DNA from 2 places in the Planococcus dechangensis genome. Region 1 is predicted to be linked to the other one. Evidence: predicted binding sites of a transcription regulator. Region 1 holds the regulator's gene; the other holds the start of a gene.
What was found. Region 1 encodes Rex, which represses fermentation and respiration genes when NADH is low (regulators of the CRP and FNR family bind a similar motif). Its sites were predicted from a motif close to TTGTGAAATATTTCACAA; they were not measured.
Positions count from the first base shown of each region.

Region 1 (4,420 bases):
TTCCTGACGATGGGCATCGGCTTTCTCGTTACGATGCTGCTCATTATGCGCGACCGCAATTTCTTCAATATATGGAAAGGCCAAAAATCAAGTATGGCTGCAGCAATCGCTTGGGGCATCTTCGGCTTTCTTCTATTAATTATCGGCCAATCGATCGCCGCCATGATCGAAATGGCAATCGGCATCGACCCAGGCTCTGAAAATACCCAGACGCTCGTGCGCATCGCTGAAGTCGTCCCATATGCGATTATCGCCGTCGTCTTCTTCGGACCGGTCCTAGAAGAGCTCGTCTTCCGCAGAGTCGTCTTCGGCTCGTTGAACCAAACGATGAACTTCTGGTTCGCCACAGCGATATCCGCACTGGCCTTCGCGCTCGTCCATATGGAATTCACGCACCTCTTGCTCTACTTCACCACCGGCTTGATCCTGGCAGCTCTCTACCAGAAAACAAAGCGCATAATCACACCAATCATCGCGCACATCCTGCTCAACGGCTACGTTATGCTCATCCAACTCAATATGGACAAAATCGAAAACTTCCTGAAACAAATGGAAAACTTGCAATAACCTAAAACCGCCGCTCACTTGTTTGAGCGGCGGTTTTCATGCCCGTTAGCACGAGGCTGCTTTATGATTTCGTTGTTTTGAAGATGAGCAATTGAAACCGCTTCTTCATGTTTCATCCGTGTTTTGGCATGCGTTTATTTGGTAGAGGATGATTGGAGTTGGAAGAGGCTTGTGCAACTGAGACATGGTTGATTGAAGCATCCTGTTATATGTCGCAGCCTCGCTTAGGGTTGAGCTTTCGCAATAAGCCAAGAAGACCACTTGTCTCATTGCTTCGCTTCGCCCTTAAGCGCGAGGCTGTTTTTACATTTCATTGAGAGATGCACGTGTAGATGCAACATCTTTCGGGCTAGCACTGGTTAGCTAGCCCGTGACTTAACTGATGAGAGGGCGATAGAATGGATGAAAAAATTCTGCACATTTGATTGATTACTAATTCCACTAGCCGATACGTTTCGAAAAGGCAGAAGCTATTTACATAAACCTAGTTAAGAAAGTGATGAAATATTTATTCTGCTCTCAAGCTAGCGACGGAGCGGAAGGGGCTGACGCCTGTGGCACCTAGCGGGCTGGCGAGACAAAGGCGGTGCTCTTCCCGCCTTGGCTCAACACCCGCACCACGGCAAGCAGCCCCTGCAGCGCAGTCGAATAGCGCCAGCTATTACTATCTTTTCTTTTCTTTTCTTTTCTCTTCTCTTTTTTATATCACTAGCTCAGCATCTGTAGGAAAGCAACAAAAAACCTTCCACCCTTATTTCGGTGGAAGGTCTTCTGTCTGTTCTTCGATCGCCTGCTGCTGTTCTGCCCGCAGAAACTTGCGGTAGCCGATGCGTGCAATCACCAAGCTGAATTCATACAACAAAATCAGCGGCAAAGTCACAATCAAATGCGACACGACATCAGGCGGCGTAATGAACGCGGCAATCGTCACCAGCGCCAAATACGCATACTTGCGATACTTCGTCATCTGCATCGGCGTCAAAATCCCGAGACGCGTCAAAAACAGCATCAACACCGGCAGCTGGAAAATAAAGCCGAACGGCAAAGTAATTTGGAACAAGAACTGGAAATACTCATTGATCCCGATCGTTTCTTGAATCTCCAAACTTTCCGAAATATTGAGCATAAATCCGATTACGTAAGGAAACAAGATCAAATACGAAAACGCGATGCCCCCGATAAACAGCGACAAAGAAAACGGGATATAGCTGAGCGTCACTTTCCGCTCCCGCTCATGAAGCCCAGGGCTGATAAATGCCCAAAACTGGTACATGATCAATGGCGATGTAATGATCAGCGCCAATATCATCATCACTTGCATGTAAATCTTGATCGGGTCGGTAATGCGGAACGCATTCAGCGTCAAATTCCGCGCCTCTTCACTGAACTGTAAATAGCGGATCAATGGCTCGGCTAAGAAAAATCCCGCAATGAGCGCCAACAGAAAGAAAACGACTATCAAGGTCAGCCGTTTTCTAAGTTCACCTATATGTTCAACTACTGTCATTTCATTTTGTTGAGTCATCGGACAAACATCCTATCAGGTTACTTGTGCTCGTCTTTCTTGTCTAATTGATCTTTCTTCGCTGTTTCAACTTTTTTGTCATCTTCGTCGTCGTCAGCCAATCCTTTTGTCGCGTTTTTGAATTCACGCAATGAAGAACCGAATGCTTTACCTAGTTCCGGCAATTTTTTCGGGCCGAAAATCAGCAATGCGACAATCCCGATGATGATTAAACTTAGTGGACCTGGAGCCATATAAGACACCTCCTGTAGTATGGTTATAGTGTAACTGAAACGCGGGCTTTTGGCTATTTCCAAAGGCCGTTCAAATGTGAAGGTTTTATGTTAATCATGCTTGATCTGGTAGATCAAAGTTTGCAGCTCGACAGATAAATCGATCGTCTGGACACGGATATGATCAGGCACCGAAATGCGCACCGGCGTAAAATTGAGTATGCCTTTGATGTCCGTCTGCGCAAGCCGGTCAGTCACTTCCTGCGCCGAACGCGAAGGTACCGTCAAGATAACGACTTCAACGCCATACTCCTTGATCTTCGCTTCGATCAAGTCCGGATGATACGTATCGATGCCGCTGATTTTCTGTCCTTCAATCGGGCTGTTCGTATCGAAGGCAAGAATGATCTTCGTGTTGTGGTTGCGGTGGAAATTGTATTTCAAAAATGCGCTGCCGAGGCTGCCGACACCGATCAAGGCGACATTGGTCGCTTCATCCTGGTCGAGCGTCTTGCGGAAAAACGCCAGCAGTTCCTGTACATCATAGCCATAACCTTTTTTGCCGAGCGCACCAAGATGCGAAAAGTCGCGGCGTATCGTAGCCGAGTCGATTTTCATCGCTTCGCTCAACTCTTGTGAGGAAATGCGTTTCTGTCCGGCATTGGCGAAATTCTGGAGAAACCGGTAATAAAGAGGCAAGCGCTTCGTTGTCGCCTGCGGGATTTTCGGTGATTCGTCAAGCATGTGATCGCTTCCTTCTGAACTGTTGTCAAATCGTATCAATCTTACATGACAAGCCTACATATGTAAAGGCTGGCTCGATTGCGAAGCTACTCTCCATCAGCTACACTTAAAGAGAATAGAGGTGACCCTAATGATCGTATTGCAAGTAAATCAAATCCATAAATCATTTGGTGCCGAAGAGATCCTCTCAGGCGCCAAACTTGAAGTCCAGCACCGCGACCGCGTGGCTCTTGTCGGGCGCAACGGTGCCGGAAAATCCACGCTGCTGAAAATCATCGCCGGGGAAATGTCCTATGACAGCGGCGATATAACGATGCCGAAAGATTTGTCGATCGGCTACTTGGAACAACAAAGCGACTTGAACTCAGATGCCACCGTTTGGCAGGAAATGATGAAGATCTTTGCCCATTTCCGCGACCAGGAAGCCAAGCTGCGCCAGCTCGAAGCCGCGATGGCGGATCCGGATGTCTATAATGATTCCGAACGCAACGCCAAAGTCATGCAGGAGTATGATGTGCTACAGACCAACTTCAAAGACGCCGGCGGTTATCAATTCGAAGCCGATACGCGCGCAGTCCTTCATGGCATGAAGTTTTATCCGGAAGACTACGAAAAGAAAATCACTTCCCTGTCAGGCGGGCAAAAAACCCGACTCATGCTTGCGAAGCATCTGCTTGCCAAACCGCAGCTGCTCATACTCGATGAGCCGACCAACCATTTGGACATCGAGACATTAAGCTGGCTTGAGAATTTCTTGAAAAACTATCCCGGAGCTTTGCTCATCGTCTCTCATGACCGCTACTTCCTCGATCAAGTCGTCACACTCGTCTACGAAGTGTCACGAAAAAAAGTCCGCAAATATACAGGGAACTACAGCCGCTATTTGAGCGAAAAAGCAAAGCAATATGAACTCGACCGCAAACATTACGAAAAAGAGCAAGACGAAAAAGCCAAACTGGAAGATTACGTCGCACGCAACCTGGTCCGCGCGTCCACCACCAAAATGGCACAAAGCAGACGCCGCGTGCTCGAGAAAACCGATTGGATGGACGCTCCTGAAGGCGACGAAAAATCCGCGCGCTTCGGCTTTGAAATCAAAAAACAAAGCGGTAACGATGTTTTGAACATCCAATCCTTATCTGTCGGTTATGGCGACCACGCCGTGTCGAAAAACGTCTCATTAAAACTATATCGTACTGAAAGCCTGGCACTTGTCGGCCCGAACGGTGTCGGCAAATCGACGCTGCTCAAGACCATCATGAAAGAACTGCCTGCACTCGCTGGCGACATCCATTACGGCACGGGCATCCAGTTCGGCTATTACGACCAGGAGCAAGCCAATTTGAAAGGCAACAAGCTGGTGCTCAACGAA
Region 1 is NZ_JBHSGL010000015.1:4,117-8,536, reverse strand. Features, by position in the region: gene ACFO5U_RS14460 (CPBP family intramembrane glutamic endopeptidase) at 1-567, shown strand, start outside; gene tatC (twin-arginine translocase subunit TatC) at 1,319-2,092, opposite strand; gene ACFO5U_RS14450 (twin-arginine translocase TatA/TatE family subunit) at 2,113-2,325, opposite strand; gene ACFO5U_RS14445 (redox-sensing transcriptional repressor Rex) at 2,416-3,048, opposite strand; gene ACFO5U_RS14440 (ABC-F family ATP-binding cassette domain-containing protein) at 3,179-4,420, shown strand, end outside.

Region 2 (4,420 bases), on a different contig from region 1:
TCTTCAATTCCCTGCTCTACGTTAGAAAGCTGTATATATGCCTGTGTCAGTTCGCTGACTTCGTTCATGCGTCTGCGCTCTGCCATCAATTGAAGTGTGTTGATTACGTAAGGGTTTGCCCCTTGGAACACTTCATTGATCAGGTTGGTGCGTTTTTCAGATGAAAGTTTCGGGGAAACAATCAATTGGTAAAGTTCAGGAGTCATTTCGAAAACCTTGCGGACTTCGCGAAGATCCTGCTCAACTTCCAAGCTTAAGTTATGTTCTTTCGCGACTTGGAATAAGGCCGATGCGTAGCGCTCAGCGACTTGGCTCATTGCACTTCGCCTGCCTTCGCAATCGTTTCGTTAATCAACTGACGGTTGTCTTCCTCAGAAATTTCTTTCTCCAACACTTTCGTAGCTGCTAGCAAGGACAATGCGACAACTTCTTCACGCACTGCTGCGATCGCTTTTTCACGCTCATTGGCAATCTCTGCCACTGTTTGTTCTTTCATGCGTGCCGACTCAGCACGAGCTGTAGTAACGATTTCCTCACGAGAAACTTCGCCTTGTTTCTTGGCATTTTCAACGATTTCCTGCGCTTGGTTACGGGCATCCTTCAAAAGGGCGCGTTGCTCATCAAGCATTTGCTGTGATTCCTGACGGCTTTTTTCAGCAGTTTCGATTTCACTTGCGATCAAATCTTCACGCTGCTGCATAATGCCCATCAATGGACCCCAAGCAAATTTTTTCAACAAAGCCATCAACAGCAAGAAGATGACCAAAGTTGCGATGATGTCTCCAATATTTAAAAACTCCCCGGTTGCACCGAGTACGAGGTGATCAAAAAACACGATTGTTTCACTCCCTTCAAGAGCCTAAAATACTTTTTCTACTATTAATATATATTTCTTAAAATCATGTTAGATGTGCTGTCGAATTCCAAAATGCATCATACAAGCATAAATGGCGAAAAACATGCCGAAGCATTCCCGCCATTTAGCTTTTTGTATAAAGTGCTGAAGACTACTGGTTCATAACGATGAACGCGATAACTACAGCGATGATCGGCACGGCCTCAACTAGTGCTACACCGATGAACATTGTTGTTTGAAGAACGCCGCGAGCTTCTGGCTGGCGAGCGATACCTTCAACTGTTTTTGAAACGATAAGTCCGTTACCAATACCTGCACCTAGTGCTGCCAAACCTACTGCGATTGCTGCTGCTAATAAACCTAATGAACCTGTCATTGTAATGTGTCCTCCTCAGGATAGTTGTTTTTTTGTTTGCTCAAAGAGCAGTTTATACTCAATGGTCTTCGCTGACTTTATGCGATAGATAAACCATCGTTAACATAACGAAAATGAACGCTTGGATAGTCCCGATAAAGATCGAGAAGCCTTGCCATGCCATCATCGGCAAGATTGCACTCGCAAATCCTAAGATACTTGCTCCGGCGAGACCTGCCAATAAACTCAACAAAATCTCCCCAGCGTAAACATTACCGTAAAGACGCAGACCGAGTGTCAGCGTATTTGCGAATTCTTCAATGATTTTGAGCGGGAAAAGGAATGGCATCGGTTTCAAGAAATCCGCACTATATCCTTTCAAGCCCTTCAGTTTAAGCCCGTAGTAATGGCTTAAAATGATGATCATTGCAGCCAAGGACATTGTAACAGTCGGATCGGCTGTTGGAGATTTCCACCATACGTCGCCATTGACAATTACAGAAAATGGTAGTCCAAGCATGTTCGAAACGAAAATGAACATGATCAGCGTAATTCCAAGCACATGGAACCGTCCGCCATCTTTCCAATCCATGTTGCTTTTAATGATTCCTTTTACGAAGTCCATAATCCACTCCATGAAGTTCTGCATGCCAGTCGGCTTCAGCTTCATGTTTCGGGTAGAGACGAACGCGATAAGGAAAACGATAAGAGCGGCTACAAGCAGCATCATAACGTTCGACAAGTTGAACCATATCCCGAACAGTTGATACATAGGAGCGCCATGATCCACGATAATTTCACCTCTCTTTCAGCTTTCTTTAATGGTGTTTCATGTGATGAACGATCCGCTCCACCAAAAGGAGACCATAGGGGATCATCAACCCGATTACCGTACTGATCAAGTGAATGTGCTCAGCGAACAAAATGGCCATCGCCACAGCCGCAACACCTGATGCAAACCGTAATGCCGTTCCAAGAGAACGAACCCTCGAGCCTTCTGTTACCGCCCGGTCAAATTTTTCCATCCGTCGAACCAAGATCCACATATTGTAAATGCCGAACAGAGACCCGATGATAAGGCCAGCGAACACTTCCGGATACGGAGTAAACCCCCACCCGATCACGAACGCTGCGAGGATGAAATACATCAGCCTCTTCAGTCTATTATAGATCTCTCTAAGTCCATCCATTTTCTACATGTCTCCTGAATCGAATTTTCGCACGGTCTGAAGCATCGCCCACACACCGGCACTAAGGCCGACCAGCAAGCAAATGATCAAAAAAAGCGGGGCGGTTCCGAATTGCTCATCAAGCCACATTCCTGCAAAGACTCCGATAAGCACGGATCCGACAAGTTGTGAGAGGATGGCAGAATAAATCGCCATCGCTTGTAAGGGACTTTTTTTCGGGTGCATGATAAACCCCTCGAAATTCATAATGATTTGACATTAAACTCTTAAACAGAGCAGTCGCATCAGGCTTTCAAAAGCACATCCATTATGTATGAAAACCTTCTCATGCAGACCCTTTGTAAGCATACAATAGGGGTAAAATCATGTCAATTGCATGTAGTGAAAAACTTCACAAGCCATTTTACACCGACATACGATTGACAAATTTATAACAATAAAAGCGAGAGCGCCTGTTCAGCTCCGACAGGCGTAAGACGAACCGGCAATGCGGCGCCCTTTGCCGCAATGCTGGGACGACTTATGACCCGAGGAGCTAGGCGCTCGAGCTAGACAAAGAAAAGCGAAGGCAGCCGTTTAGACTCGACAAGCACAAGACGATTTGCTGGCGCGGCGCCTTTTGCCGCATAAGCAAAGTGGCTTGTAACCTCGAGGGTCTGGCTGCTGACGCTAGACATCAAGAAAAGCGGAAGCGGCTGTACAAAAACACTCCCCCGCTCCCTCATCCCCCCTACAACTCGCCGAAATATTTATGCAAAGCTTTAACAATGCGCTGTGAAGCTTTGCCGTCGCCGTATGGGTTCGACGCTTTGGACATCGCTTCATATGCCTCAGGATCCGTCAGCAGTTCTTTTCCGAGACGATAAATCGTTTCCTCGTCAGTTCCGGCAAGTTTTAATGTGCCGGCGTCGATGCCTTCCGGACGCTCTGTCGTATCCCGCAGCACCAAGACCGGTTTTCCAAGAGACGGAGCTTCTTCTTGCACGCCTCCTGAATCGGTCAGAATGAAATAGGATTGCGCCGCAAAGTTATGGAAATCCAGCACTTCGAGTGGTTCGATTAAATGAATGCGTGGGTCGCGGCCAAGAACTTCATCCGCCACTTCCCGAACAGCCGGGTTCATGTGGACTGGGTAGACCACTTGAATATCGTCATGTTCTTCGATCAAGCGCTTGATTGCCCGGAACATATTGCGCATCGGCTCTCCCAAGTTTTCACGGCGGTGTGCCGTCAACAATATCATCCGGTCGCTGCCGATATGATCGAGCACTGGATGATGGTAGTTTTCTCGCACCGTCGTTTGCAAGGCATCGATTGCCGTGTTTCCTGTAATATAAATCGTTTCTTCTTTTTTATTCTCATTGCGCAAGTTTTGTGCAGACTTTTCAGTCGGCGCAAAATGGATATCTGCCATGACTCCTGTCAATTGGCGGTTCATCTCTTCCGGGAATGGAGAATATTTATTGTGGGTACGTAGGCCGGCTTCAACATGGCCAATGGCAATTTGGTTATACAAAGCAGCTAAGCTTGCGGCGAATGTCGTGGTCGTGTCTCCATGAACCAATACGATATCCGGTTTCGCTTCTTTCATCACTTCGTCTAGCCCTTGCATAGCCCGGACGGTCACATCACTTAAAGTTTGGCGTTCTTTCATGATGTTCAAGTCAAAATCAGGCGTGATGCCGAATGTTTCCAGCACTTGGTCGAGCATTTGGCGATGCTGGGCCGTTACTGTAACGAGCGGTTCGATCGTCTCAGGATGCTTTTGTAATTCCAAAACAAGAGGCGCCATTTTAATCGCTTCTGGGCGTGTACCGAAAATCGTCATCACTTTCCATTTTTTCGTCACTACTGATCAACCCGCTTTCTTATTTTGTTCCGAACAAGCGATCTCCAGCATCGCCAAGGCCTGGCACGATATATCCTTTTTCGTTCAACTTCTCATCGAGCGCTGCGATATAGATATCCACATCCGGATGTGCTTTTTGCAAAGCTTCGACGCCTTCAGGTGCTGCGATG
Region 2 is NZ_JBHSGL010000005.1:1,265,320-1,269,739, forward strand. Features, by position in the region: gene ACFO5U_RS09410 (F0F1 ATP synthase subunit delta) at 1-317, opposite strand, end outside; gene atpF (F0F1 ATP synthase subunit B) at 314-835, opposite strand; gene atpE (F0F1 ATP synthase subunit C) at 1,008-1,232, opposite strand; gene atpB (F0F1 ATP synthase subunit A) at 1,291-2,001, opposite strand; gene ACFO5U_RS09430 (ATP synthase subunit I) at 2,030-2,401, opposite strand; gene ACFO5U_RS09435 (AtpZ/AtpI family protein) at 2,405-2,626, opposite strand; gene wecB (non-hydrolyzing UDP-N-acetylglucosamine 2-epimerase) at 3,132-4,250, opposite strand; gene upp (uracil phosphoribosyltransferase) at 4,270-4,420, opposite strand, start outside.
Region 2: ACFO5U_RS09435 (AtpZ/AtpI family protein) is a predicted target of Rex. The motif match lies at 2,781-2,798, and genes of this name have one in related genera.